Regions from separate parts of the Streptomyces sp. NPDC050535 genome, predicted to be linked through region 1. Evidence: predicted binding sites of a transcription regulator. Region 1 holds the regulator's gene; each other region holds the start of a gene.
The links. The regulator HspR, encoded in region 1, represses chaperone genes until heat shock. The targets are predictions, from matches to a motif close to TTGAGNNNNNNNNNCTCAA.
Positions count from the first base shown of each region.

Region 2: a site for HspR is predicted at 2,196-2,214, ahead of lon (endopeptidase La). Genes of this name have one in related genera too.
Region 3: a site for HspR is predicted at 2,214-2,232, ahead of dnaK (molecular chaperone DnaK). Genes of this name have one in related genera too.

Region 1 is NZ_JBITHE010000010.1:4,058-8,171, forward strand. Features, by position in the region: gene dnaK (molecular chaperone DnaK) at 1-271, shown strand, start outside; gene grpE (nucleotide exchange factor GrpE) at 268-933, shown strand; gene dnaJ (molecular chaperone DnaJ) at 967-2,154, shown strand; gene ACIBLC_RS22390 (heat shock protein transcriptional repressor HspR) at 2,162-2,614, shown strand; gene ACIBLC_RS22395 (PA14 domain-containing protein) at 2,677-4,114, opposite strand, start outside.
Region 2 is NZ_JBITHE010000007.1:146,227-150,340, reverse strand. Features, by position in the region: gene ACIBLC_RS18150 (spermidine synthase) at 1-439, opposite strand, end outside; gene ACIBLC_RS18145 (rhomboid-like protein) at 763-1,398, shown strand; gene ACIBLC_RS18140 (GNAT family N-acetyltransferase) at 1,402-2,052, opposite strand; gene lon (endopeptidase La) at 2,237-4,114, shown strand, end outside.
Region 3 is NZ_JBITHE010000001.1:647,750-651,863, forward strand. Features, by position in the region: gene ACIBLC_RS02730 (VWA domain-containing protein) at 1-694, opposite strand, end outside; gene ACIBLC_RS02735 (hypothetical protein) at 684-1,469, opposite strand; gene ACIBLC_RS02740 (OsmC family peroxiredoxin) at 1,626-2,054, shown strand; gene dnaK (molecular chaperone DnaK) at 2,277-4,114, shown strand, end outside.

The sequences.
Region 1 (4,114 bases):
CAAGGTCCCCGGCGACGTCAAGACCGAGGTCGAGGCGTCCGTCGAGGAGCTGAAGGCCGCGCTCAAGGGCGAGGACTCCGCCGAGATCCGCACGGCCACCGAGAAGGTCGCCGCCGTCTCGCAGAAGCTCGGACAGGCCATGTACGCCGATGCCAACGCCGCTCAGGCCGCGGGTGACGCTCCCGGCGCCGAGGCGCCGAGGGCCGACGACGACGTGGTCGACGCGGAGATCGTCGACGAGGACCGTGACCGCAAGGACGGTGCCGCGTGACGGAGGAGACCCCGGGTTTCGACGAGAAGCCTGACGTCCCTTCCGGCGCCACCCCTGACGACGCCGAGCCGAAGGCCGCCCCTGAGGGGGCGGCCCCGGCCGGGGACGAATCAGCAGCACAGGCACAGGCCCAACTGGCCGGTCTGACAGCCCAGCTGGACCAGGTGCGTACGGCGCTCAGTGAGCGCACCGCGGACCTCCAGCGGCTCCAGGCCGAATACCAGAACTACCGCCGCCGGGTCGAGCGCGACCGGATCGCGGTCAAGGAGGTCGCCATCGCGAACCTCCTGACCGAGCTCCTGCCCGTGCTCGACGACATCGGCCGCGCGCGGGACCACGGCGAACTGGTCGGCGGCTTCAAGTCGGTCGGCGAGTCCATGGAGAGTGTCGCGGCGAAGCTGGGGCTGCAGACCTTCGGCAAGGAGGGCGAGCCCTTCGACCCGATGATCCACGAGGCCCTGATGCACTCGTACGCTCCGGACGTCACGGAGACGACGTGCGTGGCGATTCTCCAGCCGGGGTATCGGTTCGGCGAGCGCACCATCCGCCCCGCGCGGGTGGCCGTCGCCGAGCCGCAGCCGGGCGCGCAGGCCGTCAAGTCCGAGGACGCCGCGGCCGAGGCGGCGGACGACAAGGAGAGCGGTGGCCCGGACGAGGGCTGACGTCGCACGCACGAGAGAGGAGGGACGTCGGGGATGAGCACCAAGGACTTCATCGAGAAGGACTACTACAAGGTCCTCGGCGTCCCCAAGGACGCCACCGAGGCCGAGATCAAGAAGGCGTACCGGAAGCTCGCCCGCGAGTTCCACCCGGACGCCAACAAGGGCAACGCCAAGGCGGAGGACCGCTTCAAGGAGATCTCCGAGGCGAACGACATCCTCGGGGACCCCAAGAAGCGCAAGGAGTACGACGAGGCCCGCGCCCTCTTCGGCAACGGCGGCTTCCGTCCGGGCCCCGGCGCGGGCGGCGGCAACTTCAACTTCGACCTGGGTGACCTCTTCGGAGGCGGTGCCCAGGGCGGCGGCGGACCGCAGGGCGGCGGCTTCGGCGGCGGCATCGGTGACGTGTTCGGCGGCCTGTTCAACCGTGGCGGCACGACCACCGGCACCCGTACGCAGCCCCGGCGCGGCCAGGACATCGACACCGAGGTGACGCTCAGCTTCACCGAGGCGGTGGACGGCGCGACGGTCCCGCTGCGGATGACCTCGCAGGCGCCCTGCAAGGCCTGTTCGGGCACCGGCGACGCGAACGGCACGCCCCGCGTGTGCCCGACGTGCGTCGGCACCGGCCAGGTCGCGCGGGGCTCCGGCGGCGGGTTCTCACTCACCGACCCCTGCCCCGACTGCAAGGGCCGCGGTCTGATCGCGGAGACCGCGTGCGAGGTCTGCAGCGGCAGCGGGCGCGCCAAGTCGTCGCGCACGATGCAGGTCCGTATCCCGGCCGGCGTCAGCGACAACCAGCGCATCCGTCTGCGCGGCAAGGGCGCCCCCGGTGAACGGGGCGGCCCGGCGGGCGACCTGTACGTCACCGTCCATGTCGACGCCCACCCGGTCTTCGGCCGCAAGGGCGACAACCTCACCGTCACCGTCCCCGTCACCTTCGCGGAGGCGGCCCTCGGCGGCGAGGTCAAGGTGCCCACGCTGGGCGGACCCGCGGTCACGCTGAAGCTGCCGCCGGGCACGCCCAACGGCCGCACCATGCGCGCCCGCGGCAAGGGCGCGGTCCGCAAGGACGGCACCCGCGGCGACCTGCTGGTCACCGTCGAGGTGACGGTCCCCACGGACATGTCGGACAAGGCTCGTGACGCCCTGGAGGCGTACCGCGAGGCGACCGTGGGCGAGGACCCGCGGGCGGAGCTGTTCCAGGCCGCGAAGGGAGCATGAGGACGCCATGGACGTACCCGGCCGTCGACGCAACCCGTACGAACTGACCGAGGAGACGCCGGTCTACGTCATCTCGGTGGCGGCCCAGCTCTCCGGCCTGCACCCGCAGACCCTGCGTCAGTACGACCGCCTCGGCCTCGTCTCCCCGGACCGCACCGCGGGCCGGGGCCGCCGCTACTCCGCGCGCGACATCGAACTGCTGCGCGCCGTCCAGCAGTTGTCGCAGGACGAGGGCATCAACCTCGCCGGCATCAAACGCATCATCGAGCTGGAGAACCAGGTCGCCGCGCTCCAGCAGCGCGTCGGCGAACTCCAGTCGGCGGTGGACGGCGCGGCAGCCGCGATGCAGCAGCGCGAGGCGGCAGTCCACGCCTCGTACCGCCGCGACCTGGTCCCCTACCAGGAGGTCCAGCAGACGAGCGCGCTGGTGGTGTGGCGGCCGAAGCGGCAGCCGGAGTAACCGAGCGCGTGAAGGGGCCGGGAGGTGTTCGACCTCCCGGCCCCTTCGGCGTGCGCCGGGCCCTACTCGGCCCGGGGTGCCAGGGCCGCCCAGGCGTCGCCGGGAGCGGATTCGGTGCCGTCGGCGTGCAGGGCGGTCACCCAGTAGAAGTGGGTGGTGCCGGCGGCTGCCGTGCTGTCGGTGTACGAGAGGCCGGTGACCGGCTCGGCGGTCAGCGGCTCGTACGCGGCGGTCGACGGGTTCCACCGGTACACGCGGTACCCGGTGATGTCCGTCCCGTAGTACGAGCTGGACAGTTTCCAGTCGAGCAGCACGGTGCCGGCGGCGGAATCGGCCTCGGCGTCGACGGTGACCAGCCAGTCGGCCGGCGTCTCCACGGTGGGCCGCAGGTCGTACTCGGTGACGGTGGTGGACACCACGTCGTCGGCCGACGTGTAGTTGGAGTTGCCCGAGGTGTCCACGGCGTCCACGAAGTACGTGTGGGTCTCGCCGTCCTGGAGGTTCGCCGAGTCGACGAGCCGGCTGCTTCCCGCCCCGACCCGGCCCACGTACGTGGTGCCGGTGCCGTCGTCCACCGTGCTGAGCCGGAAGACGTTGTACTCGGCGAGATCGGCCGCCGGACTGTCGTCCCAGTCCAGGACCGTGCCGTACTCGGTGGCGGTGGCCGTGAACCCGGTGACGAGCGGCGGAGCGGTGGCGTCGCCGTAGGAGAACTGGTGGACGCCCGACGGCGCCGACTCGCGCCCGAGGGCGTCGACGCTGGTCACCCAGTACACGTAGAACCCGTCGTGCGGGCTCGGCACGACCGTGGTGTCCGTGCAGGCGTAGGCGTGGCGGGTGCCGTAGGCGGTGTCGGTGAGCTTCGGGGCGCAGGGCACCACCTGGGAGTCGACGACGGCGAACGTGCCCGTCGCGGCGTCGAAGCGCCGCTCCTCGCGGTGCACCCGGAACTCCGTCGGCGAGTGCGGCGAAACCCACCAGGACAGGTCTACGCCGCCGCCGTCCTCCGGGCGGTTCTTACCGCCGAGGAAGTACGGCACGGCGAGCGGCCGGGCGTTGGACACCACGGAGGAATACCCGGTGTTGCCCGCCGCGTCGGTCGCCGCGACCTTGTAGTACGAGGTCTCCCCGTACGGGGCTGTCTCATCGGTCGCCGAGTTGCTCAGGTTCTTCGCGGCCACCGTGAACGGGCCGCCCGGCGCACCGGACCTCAGCAGCTCGTACGTCAGCGATCCCTCGGGGGACATCCACCAGAGGCTCACCCCGTCCAGGGAGGAGTTCCCGAGGACGGTCAGATCGGTGACGGTCGGCGCCACCTTGTCCACCGTGGTGACCGCCTGGTCGGCGGTGCCGGCGGACTCGTTGCCCGCCTTGTCGTACGCGCGGACCTCGTAGAGGAAGGTCGCCCCCGCCTTGGGCAGCGTGCTGTCGGTGTACGAGGTGGCGGTGGTCGTCGCCAGCGGCCTGGTCCCGAAGGTGCTGCCCCGCGGGCGGCGGTAG
Region 2 (4,114 bases), on a different contig from region 1:
CGATGTCCAGGCACAGGGCGTCGTATGTGTCGGAGATCTCATTGACGTGGGTGAGCAGGTCCGCTTCGACGATGCTCGTACGCGGGTCGGCGAGCGCCTGGGCCGACAGCGCGGCCAGCGGTCCGTCCAGGTGCCATTCGATGACCGCCGGCTCGCGCTCCACGACGGTGATACGCCCCCAGCAGGGATCCCCGGCCGCGTGCGCGAGGGAGAACCCGACGCCGAGGCCGCCGATCAGCACGCTCGGCTCCGCCCGCCCGTCCAGCGCGTCGCGGGCGGCGTCCACGAGCAGCCGCTCCGAACGGCCGTCGGAGGTGTCCATCAGAAAGCACCCGTTGGCGATGATCTGGAGCAGCGCGCCATGGCGACGCAGCACGACCTCGCCGTACGGGCCCTCGCGGCGGTCGATCACTGCGGGGGCGTCGTACGAGGTGGCCATCGGCCCATCCTGGCAGTTCCCCGCGGCCGGGTGGCCGATTTACCGGAGGTCCCCCCCCTGGCGTGGCCGGGGATTCGCTGCGAGTCGGCTCAGGCGTGGCGGCGGTCATGGACAGGGACGTGAGGGGGCGCGCAGGGTTGGGGGGAACGGAAGGGGCACCTCACCGTGAAGCGGAGCGGGACCGAGCGGGCCGGGGCCCCGGAGTCGGGGGCCCTGGAGACGGGGCCCCGGAGGCGGGTGCGCCACCGATCGAGGGTGCGCCGCGGCAGCGCTGCGGCTCCTCCGCCGGGCACGCCGCGCCGCCTGCGGCTCCGCGCCGCCCGGTGGTTCGCCCCTGGCGGCTGCTCCCCACCCCCGCCCCCACCTGCACACCGTTCATCCTCGGGTACGCGGCCGTCCTCGTCGTCACCCCGCTGATCGCGGAGTACGCCGCCCCCTCGCTCGTCCACGCGCTGCACCAGGGGTCCAGTACCGATGCCGCACACCTCGCACGGACCCCGGTGCCGGCCCTTGCCGCCGATGCGCTGTGGATCGCGGGCGGGATGCTCTCCCCGTACGCGCTCGGGTTCCTGATGGTCCTCACCGCGCTGGAGCGGCGCGTCGGCGGTCCGCGGACGGCCGGTGTCTTCCTGCTCGGGCAGGTGATCGCCACGTCGGCCACCGAGGTCCCCGGCGGACCGGCGGTGCCGGCCGGGCACCTGCCCGACAGTTCCCCGCACCGCCTCGACCACGGCGTCGGCTTCGGTGCCGCCGCGAGCGTCGGGGCGCTCGCGGGTCTGCAGCCCCCCTGGCTGCGTCGGCCGCTCCTCACCGTCTTCGGCGCGAGCCTTGTCGCCGACCTGGTCGCGTTCACCGACCCAATGACGAACCGGGGACACCTGATGGCCCTGGCGATCGGTGTCGCGACCTGGCCGCTGGTACGGCGCCAGGGCCGGGGACGCCCGCCCGCGGCAGACTGACGCTCACGCGCCCCCGGTGAACTTCGCGCTGGTCAGCGGCGCCTCCACGCGCCACCCGAGGGACTCGTACAGCGCACGCCCGTCCGGCGTTCCGGCGAGTACGCCGGTCGTGGCGCCCCGCGCGGCCGCCGCGTGCGTCAGTGTGCGCACGACCAGGCGTCCGAGCCCTCGCCTGCGGTGCCCCGGCGCGGTCTCGATCCGGTCGGCCACCGCCGTCCGGCCGATGGCCGCGATCTGGCCACGCGCGGCGCAGGAGCCGTCCGGTGCCGCGAGCAGCAGGCGGGTGACGTCGCCGTGCGACCAGGTGCGCAGGCGGTAGCCGGTGGGCGGGGCGGAATCCCCGGAGGTGCCGGTGAGCGGCACCGACATCAGGAAGCCGGGCTCGGGGTCGACCCACCAGCCCGCACCGAGCCAGGGCCCGACGACCGAGGGCTCGGCGAACACTTTGAGCCAGACTCCCGCACCGGTCACCCCGTCGGCGACCTTCCGGACCACCGCCTCCTCGACCGCCCCGTTCGTCGCCCCGAGAACATGGCGTGACACATGCTCCGTTTCTCCCACGTCGACGGAGCACCCCCACGACTCGGCCACCGGCGGTGCCGCCCCACGCGAGAGAACCCAGCCGTCGACCCAGGCCCGTACGGTCTTGTCCACCAGCACTCCTTGTAATGGTCTCTGATTGATTTTGATGCTTACTGTAGCCCGGGTGTGGGATTCGCCAGAGCCCGTCCGGCAGGGCGAAGGCCCCGATCGCTGACAGCGAACACCGCCGGGGAACACCGGAGCGCTCACAAGCATTGAGTCTGCATAGCTCAACTTGCTTGTCGAGAGGAAGATCATGGCTGCCGATTCCACTCCTACTTCGCTCAACCTGCCAGTGCTGCCGCTCGACGACGAGGTCGTGCTGCCCGGCATGGTGGTTCCGCTGGACCTGAACGACACCGAGGTGCGCGCCGCGGTGGAGGCCGCCCAGGCCGCTGCCCGTACGACGCCGGGGAAGCCGCAGGTGCTGCTGGTACCGCGGGTGGACGGGACGTACGCGGGCACGGGAGTGCTCGGGACGGTCGAACAGGTCGGCCGCCTTGCCGACGGCGACCCGGGCGCACTGATCCGCGGCCGCGGTCGCGTGAAGATCGGCGCCGGGACCACCGGTCCGGGAGCCGCCCTGTGGGTCGAGGGCACCCGCGTGGACGAGACCGTGCCCGAGCCGCTGCCCGGCCACGTCACCGAACTTGTCAAGGAATACAAGGCGCTCGCCACCAGCTGGCTGCGCAAACGCGGCGCCTGGCAGGTCGTGGACCGCGTCACCGCGATCGACGACGTCTCCGCCCTCGCCGACAATTCCGGGTACTCCCCCTTCCTCTCCACCGAGCAGAAGGTGGAGCTGCTGGAGACCGCTGACCCCGTCGCCCGCCTGAAGCTGGCCACTCAACTGCTCCGCGAGCACCTCGCCGAGCAGGATGTCGCCGAGTCCATCGCGAAGGACGTACAGGAAGGTGTCGACAAGCAGCAGCGCGAGTTCCTGCTGCGGCGCCAGCTCGACGCCGTACGCAAGGAGCTCCGTGACCTCAACGGAGAGGGCGGGGAGGACGAGAGCGACGACTACCGTTCCCGTGTCGAAGCCGCAGACCTTCCGGAGAACGTCCGCGAGGCCGCCCTCAAGGAGGTCGAGAAGCTGGAGCGCGCGAGCGACCAGTCGCCCGAGGGCTCGTGGATCCGCACCTGGCTCGACACCGTGCTCGAACTGCCGTGGAACGAGCGCACCGAGGACGCGTACGACATCCAGGGCGCCCAGGCGGTCCTCGACGCCGAGCACGCGGGTCTCGAGGACGTGAAGGAGCGGATCACCGAGTACCTCGCGGTCCGCAAGCGGCGTGCCGAGCGAGGGCTCGGCGTGGTCGGCGGCCGTCGCGGCGGCGCCGTGCTCGCGCTCGTCGGACCTCCCGGCGTCGGCAAGACCTCGCTCGGCGAGTCCGTCGCGCACGCCATGGGGCGCAAGTTCGTACGGGTCGCCCTCGGCGGCGTACGCGACGAGGCCGAGATCCGCGGACACCGGCGTACGTACGTCGGCGCGCTGCCCGGCCGGATCGTCCGCGCCATCAAGGAGGCCGGGTCGATGAACCCGGTCGTGCTCCTGGACGAGATCGACAAGGTCGGCTCCGACTACCGCGGCGACCCCGCCGCGGCACTCCTCGAAGTACTCGACCCCGCCCAGAACCACACCTTCCGCGACCACTACCTGGAGGTCGAACTCGACCTCAGCGACGTCGTCTTCCTGGCGACCGCCAACGTGCTGGAAGCCATCCCGGAGGCCCTGCTCGACCGCATGGAGCTGGTCCGCCTCGACGGCTACACCGAGGACGAGAAGGTCGTCATCGCACGCGACCACCTGCTGCCGCGCCAGCTGGAGCGGGCCGGTCTGGAGAAGGACGAGGTCGCTCTCGACGAGAGCGCGCTGCGCAGGCTCGCGGGGGAGTACACCCGGGAGGCGGGCGTACGGAACCTGGAGCGCGGGATCGCCCGGCTGCTCCGCAAGGTCGCCGCTCAGCACGAACTCGGCGAGCGGAAGCTGCCGTTCACGGTGACCGAGGACGACCTGCGCGGGCTCATCGGGCGGCCGCACCACGTGCCCGAGTCCGCCCAGGACCCGGCGGAGCGCCGCACCGCGGTGCCCGGTGTCGCCACCGGCCTTGCCGTCACGGGCGCGGGCGGTGAC
Region 3 (4,114 bases), on a different contig from region 1:
CTCCGGCGTACCTCGGGGACAAGTCCGGCTCCACCCAACACCCCGAGTGGATCCCCCGACCCTGCCGCAGCCACCGCCACAGCAACCCGTCCGGGGTCCCGGCGTCCGGAGCGGTGACCTGCGGGTGAACGATGACGGTGAGCTGCCGGTCGTACGCGGGCGGGGACTCCGAGAGGGCACTGATGCTCACCGTCGAGACCCGCAGCCCTAGGAGCGACGCGTAGGCCCGGCACTCCCTCTCGCGCCGTTCGTACAGGGAGCGGTGGTCCGCGCCCAGAGGCACGCCTGGATGAATCAGTTCGACCAGCAGGAGCGCCGATGGTCCCTGGTACCACTGCGGCAGGGGTGGCGGCGGAGGCGCGGCGCCGGTGACCGAGAGGTCGCACAGGCGCAGTTCCGCGCCGCCCCGCAGGAAGTCCCAGAGCCTGGTGCCCGGCTCGCCGGCAGGCAGGACCGGCGCCTCACCCGGATGAACCACGACCACGGCATCGGGATGCGCCGCGAGCAACGCGTCGGCCTCGGCCGCGGTCCGTGCGACCGGCTCCAGCGGCGTCAGCCCCAGCGCGGCGGCACGCCGTTCGGCCTCGGCGGTCAGCCGGCCTAAGGCGGCGTCGTCCCCGTCGGTGACCGCGGGAGGCCCGACGTACAGGACGGCCTGCCGGCCGGCGGCCACGGCGTTCTCATCACTCGGCATGTGCACTCTCCGTCGTACGGGTGGGAAGCGGGCACCGGGCCTCCAGCTCGCTGCGGGTGCGTACTCCACCGTCGAACATCCCCTCGGCCCTCAACCGGCGCAGCCAGGCATCGAGTTCGGCGCTGAGCCCGGTGTTCTCCTCGGCCAGCCGGGCGGCCCGGTCGCGCTGTGCCGGGTCGTTGGCCAGGAGCAGCAGGGTGATCTTCAGGGCGAGGCCGTGCGGATTGCGGGCGTCGAGCTTCAGCGCCTCCTCGACGTATCCGGAGGCGACGGTGAAGTTGGAGCGGATCAGGGCGATCCGGGCCTTCCAGTACCAGAACTCCTCCGATTCCCGGTCCGCTCCGGAGGCCTCAAGGGCGCGCTCGGCCTGGTCCGGCTCATTGAGGGCCACATGCCTGCGTACGGTGGTGAGTGACCGTTCGACCTTCGCCGTCCCGGCGCCATCGCGACGGGGACGCGCACGCGGGCCGGTGACCACGCGGGCCGCGACGAACACCACGGCGAGCAGGAACAGCAGCAGCATGCCGACGAGCACGAGGAACTGCTGTATGCCCTCGCTCTCGGCGAGCGTGGCGAAGATCCCGAGGATCGCGACGCTGAAGGCGAGCACGATGACGGCGCCGAAGAGTGCGGTCGCCTGGGCCGAGGTGAGTGTCCGGAACATCTTGGTGCGGATGATGTCGCGTACGAAGTCCCGGTAGAGCAGATACAGGACGCCGAGTGCGATCCCGCCAAATCCCGCGATTCCCCCGAGGACTTGGAAGAGTTCGACCATGACTGGACTGTAGGGCCTCTTCGTGGCTTTCGGCAGGGAAAGTCACAGGTACGGTCCGGCAGGTCGCGGCCCCATCAGACGCGTGCACCGGCCCAAGGTGTGATCGGATGGGCAACACGGAACCCGGTAGCGGGACCACACCCGAAAGGACACATCGTGGCAACCACGCGCTCTGCACACACCGTCTGGGAAGGCAACCTGCTCGAGGGCAAGGGCGTCGTCACCTTCGACTCCTCCGGCGCCATCGACGAGCAGCCCGTGACGTGGGCGTCGCGCTCCCAGGACGCGAACGGCAAGACCAGCCCCGAGGAGCTGATCGCGGCCGCCCACTCCAGCTGCTTCTCCATGGCGTTCTCGCACGCCCTCGCGGGGGCCGGCACCCCGCCCACCAAGCTCGTCACCTCCGCCGACGTCTCCTTCCAGCCGGGCGAGGGCATCACCGGCATCCACCTGAACGTGGAGGGCACGGTGCCGGGTATCGACGCGGACGCCTTCGCCGCCGCGGCCGAGGACGCCAAGAAGAACTGCCCGGTCAGCCAGGCGCTCAGCGGCACGACGATCACACTGTCGGCGAAGCTGTCCTGACGGCCCGCAAGCCCCGAAGGCAGCACGGCGCCGCGGTCCCCCAGGGGCCGCGGCGCCGTCATGCCCGGGCTCGTGCGGGACCCATGGCCGCGCCCGCGCGGGGCTCATCCCCTGGCCCGTGCGGGTCCATGTCCGGACTCGCGCGGGGCGTCCGCCCCATTGACAGATGCGCACTCAAGTTTTGTGCTGGAGGGCGGCAGAACCGGGCGGAAGGGGACGGACATGGCACGTGCGGTCGGGATCGATCTCGGTACGACGAACTCCGTGGTCGCTGTTCTGGAGGGCGGCGACCCCACGGTCGTGGCCAACGCGGAGGGCGCGCGCACCACGCCCTCCGTGGTGGCCTTCGCCAAGAACGGCGAGGTGCTCGTCGGCGAGGTCGCCAAACGGCAGGCCGTGACGAACGTGGAGCGCACCGCGCGTTCCGCGAAGCGGCACATGGGTGATTCGAACTGGCGCTTCCCGGAGACGGGCGCCATCGACGGCACCCGGTACCGCGCACAGGAGTTGGCCGCGCGCGTGCTCCAGAAGCTGAAACGGGACGCCGAGGCCTACCTCGGCGAGGACGTCACGGACGCCGTGATCACGGTGCCCGCCCACTTCGACGACGCGCAGCGCCAGGCCACCAAGGAGGCCGGTGAGATCGCGGGCCTCAAAGTTCTGCGGATCATCAACGAACCGACGGCCGCCGCCCTCGCGTACGGGCTCGACCGCGGCGAGGAGCAGACCGTTCTCGTCTTCGACCTGGGCGGCGGGACCTTCGACGTCTCGCTGCTGGAGATAGGCGACGGTGTCATCGAGGTCAAGGCGACCAACGGTGACACCAAACTGGGCGGCGACGACTGGGACCAGCGGGTCGTCGAGCACCTCGCCCAGCGGTTCAAGGTCGCGCACGGCATCGACCTCGGACACGACAAGATGGCGTTGCAACGGCTGCGCGAGGGCGCCGAGAAGGCCAAGATCGAACTGTCCAGCTCCACCGAGACCACCGTCAACCTGCCCTACATCACCGCCACCGGCGACGGCCCGCTGCACCTGGACGAGAAACTGACGCGCGCTCAGTTCCAGGAGCTGACCGCCGACCTGCTCGACCGCTGCAAGAACCCCTTCCACCAGGCGGTGAAGGACGCGGGCGTGCAACTGTCCGTCGTGGACCGTGTCATCCTGGTCGGCGGCTCGACCCGGATGCCCGCCGTCACCGACCTGGTGAGGGAACTCACCGGCAAGGACCCGCACAAGGGCGTCAACCCGGACGAGGTCGTCGCCGTGGGCGCAGCGCTTCAGGCGGGTGTCATCCGCGGTGACGTCAAGGACGTCCTGTTGCTCGACGTCACCCCGCTGTCCCTGGGTATCGAGACCAAGGGCGGCATCATGACCAAGCTCATCGAGCGCAACACCACGATCCCGACCCGGCGTTCGGAGATCTTCACGACCGCCGTGGACAACCAGCCCTCGGTCGGCATCCAGGTCTACCAGGGCGAGCGCGAGATCGCGGCGTACAACAAGAAGCTCGGTGTCTTCGACCTCACCGGGCTGCCGCCCGCGCCGCGCGGGGTCCCGCAGATCGAGGTCGCCTTCGACATCGACGCCAACGGGATCATGCACGTCTCCGCGAAGGACCTCGCGACGGAGCGCGAACAGAAGATGACCGTCACCGGCGGCTCCGCGCTCCCCAAGGACGACATCGACCGCATGATGCGCGAGGCCGAGCAGTACGCCGACGAGGACCACGCCCGCCGCGAGGCCGCCGAGACCCGCAACCAGGCCGAGCAACTCGTCTACCAGACCGAGAGGTTCATGCAGGAGAACGAGGAGCGCATCCCGTCCGAGACGAAGCCGGAGGTCGAGGAGGCGATCGCGGAGCTGAAAACGCTTCTGGAGGATCCCGCCGACACGAGCGCGCTGCGGGCCGGCGTCGAGAAGCTCGCCATGGTGAGCCAGCGGATGGGGCAGGCCATGTACGCCCAGGCCCAGCAGGCCCAGCAGGCCCAGCAGGCACCTCCGCGGGAACCGGCCACCGAGCAGGCCCCGAACGACGAGGAGGGCGTGGTGGACGCGGA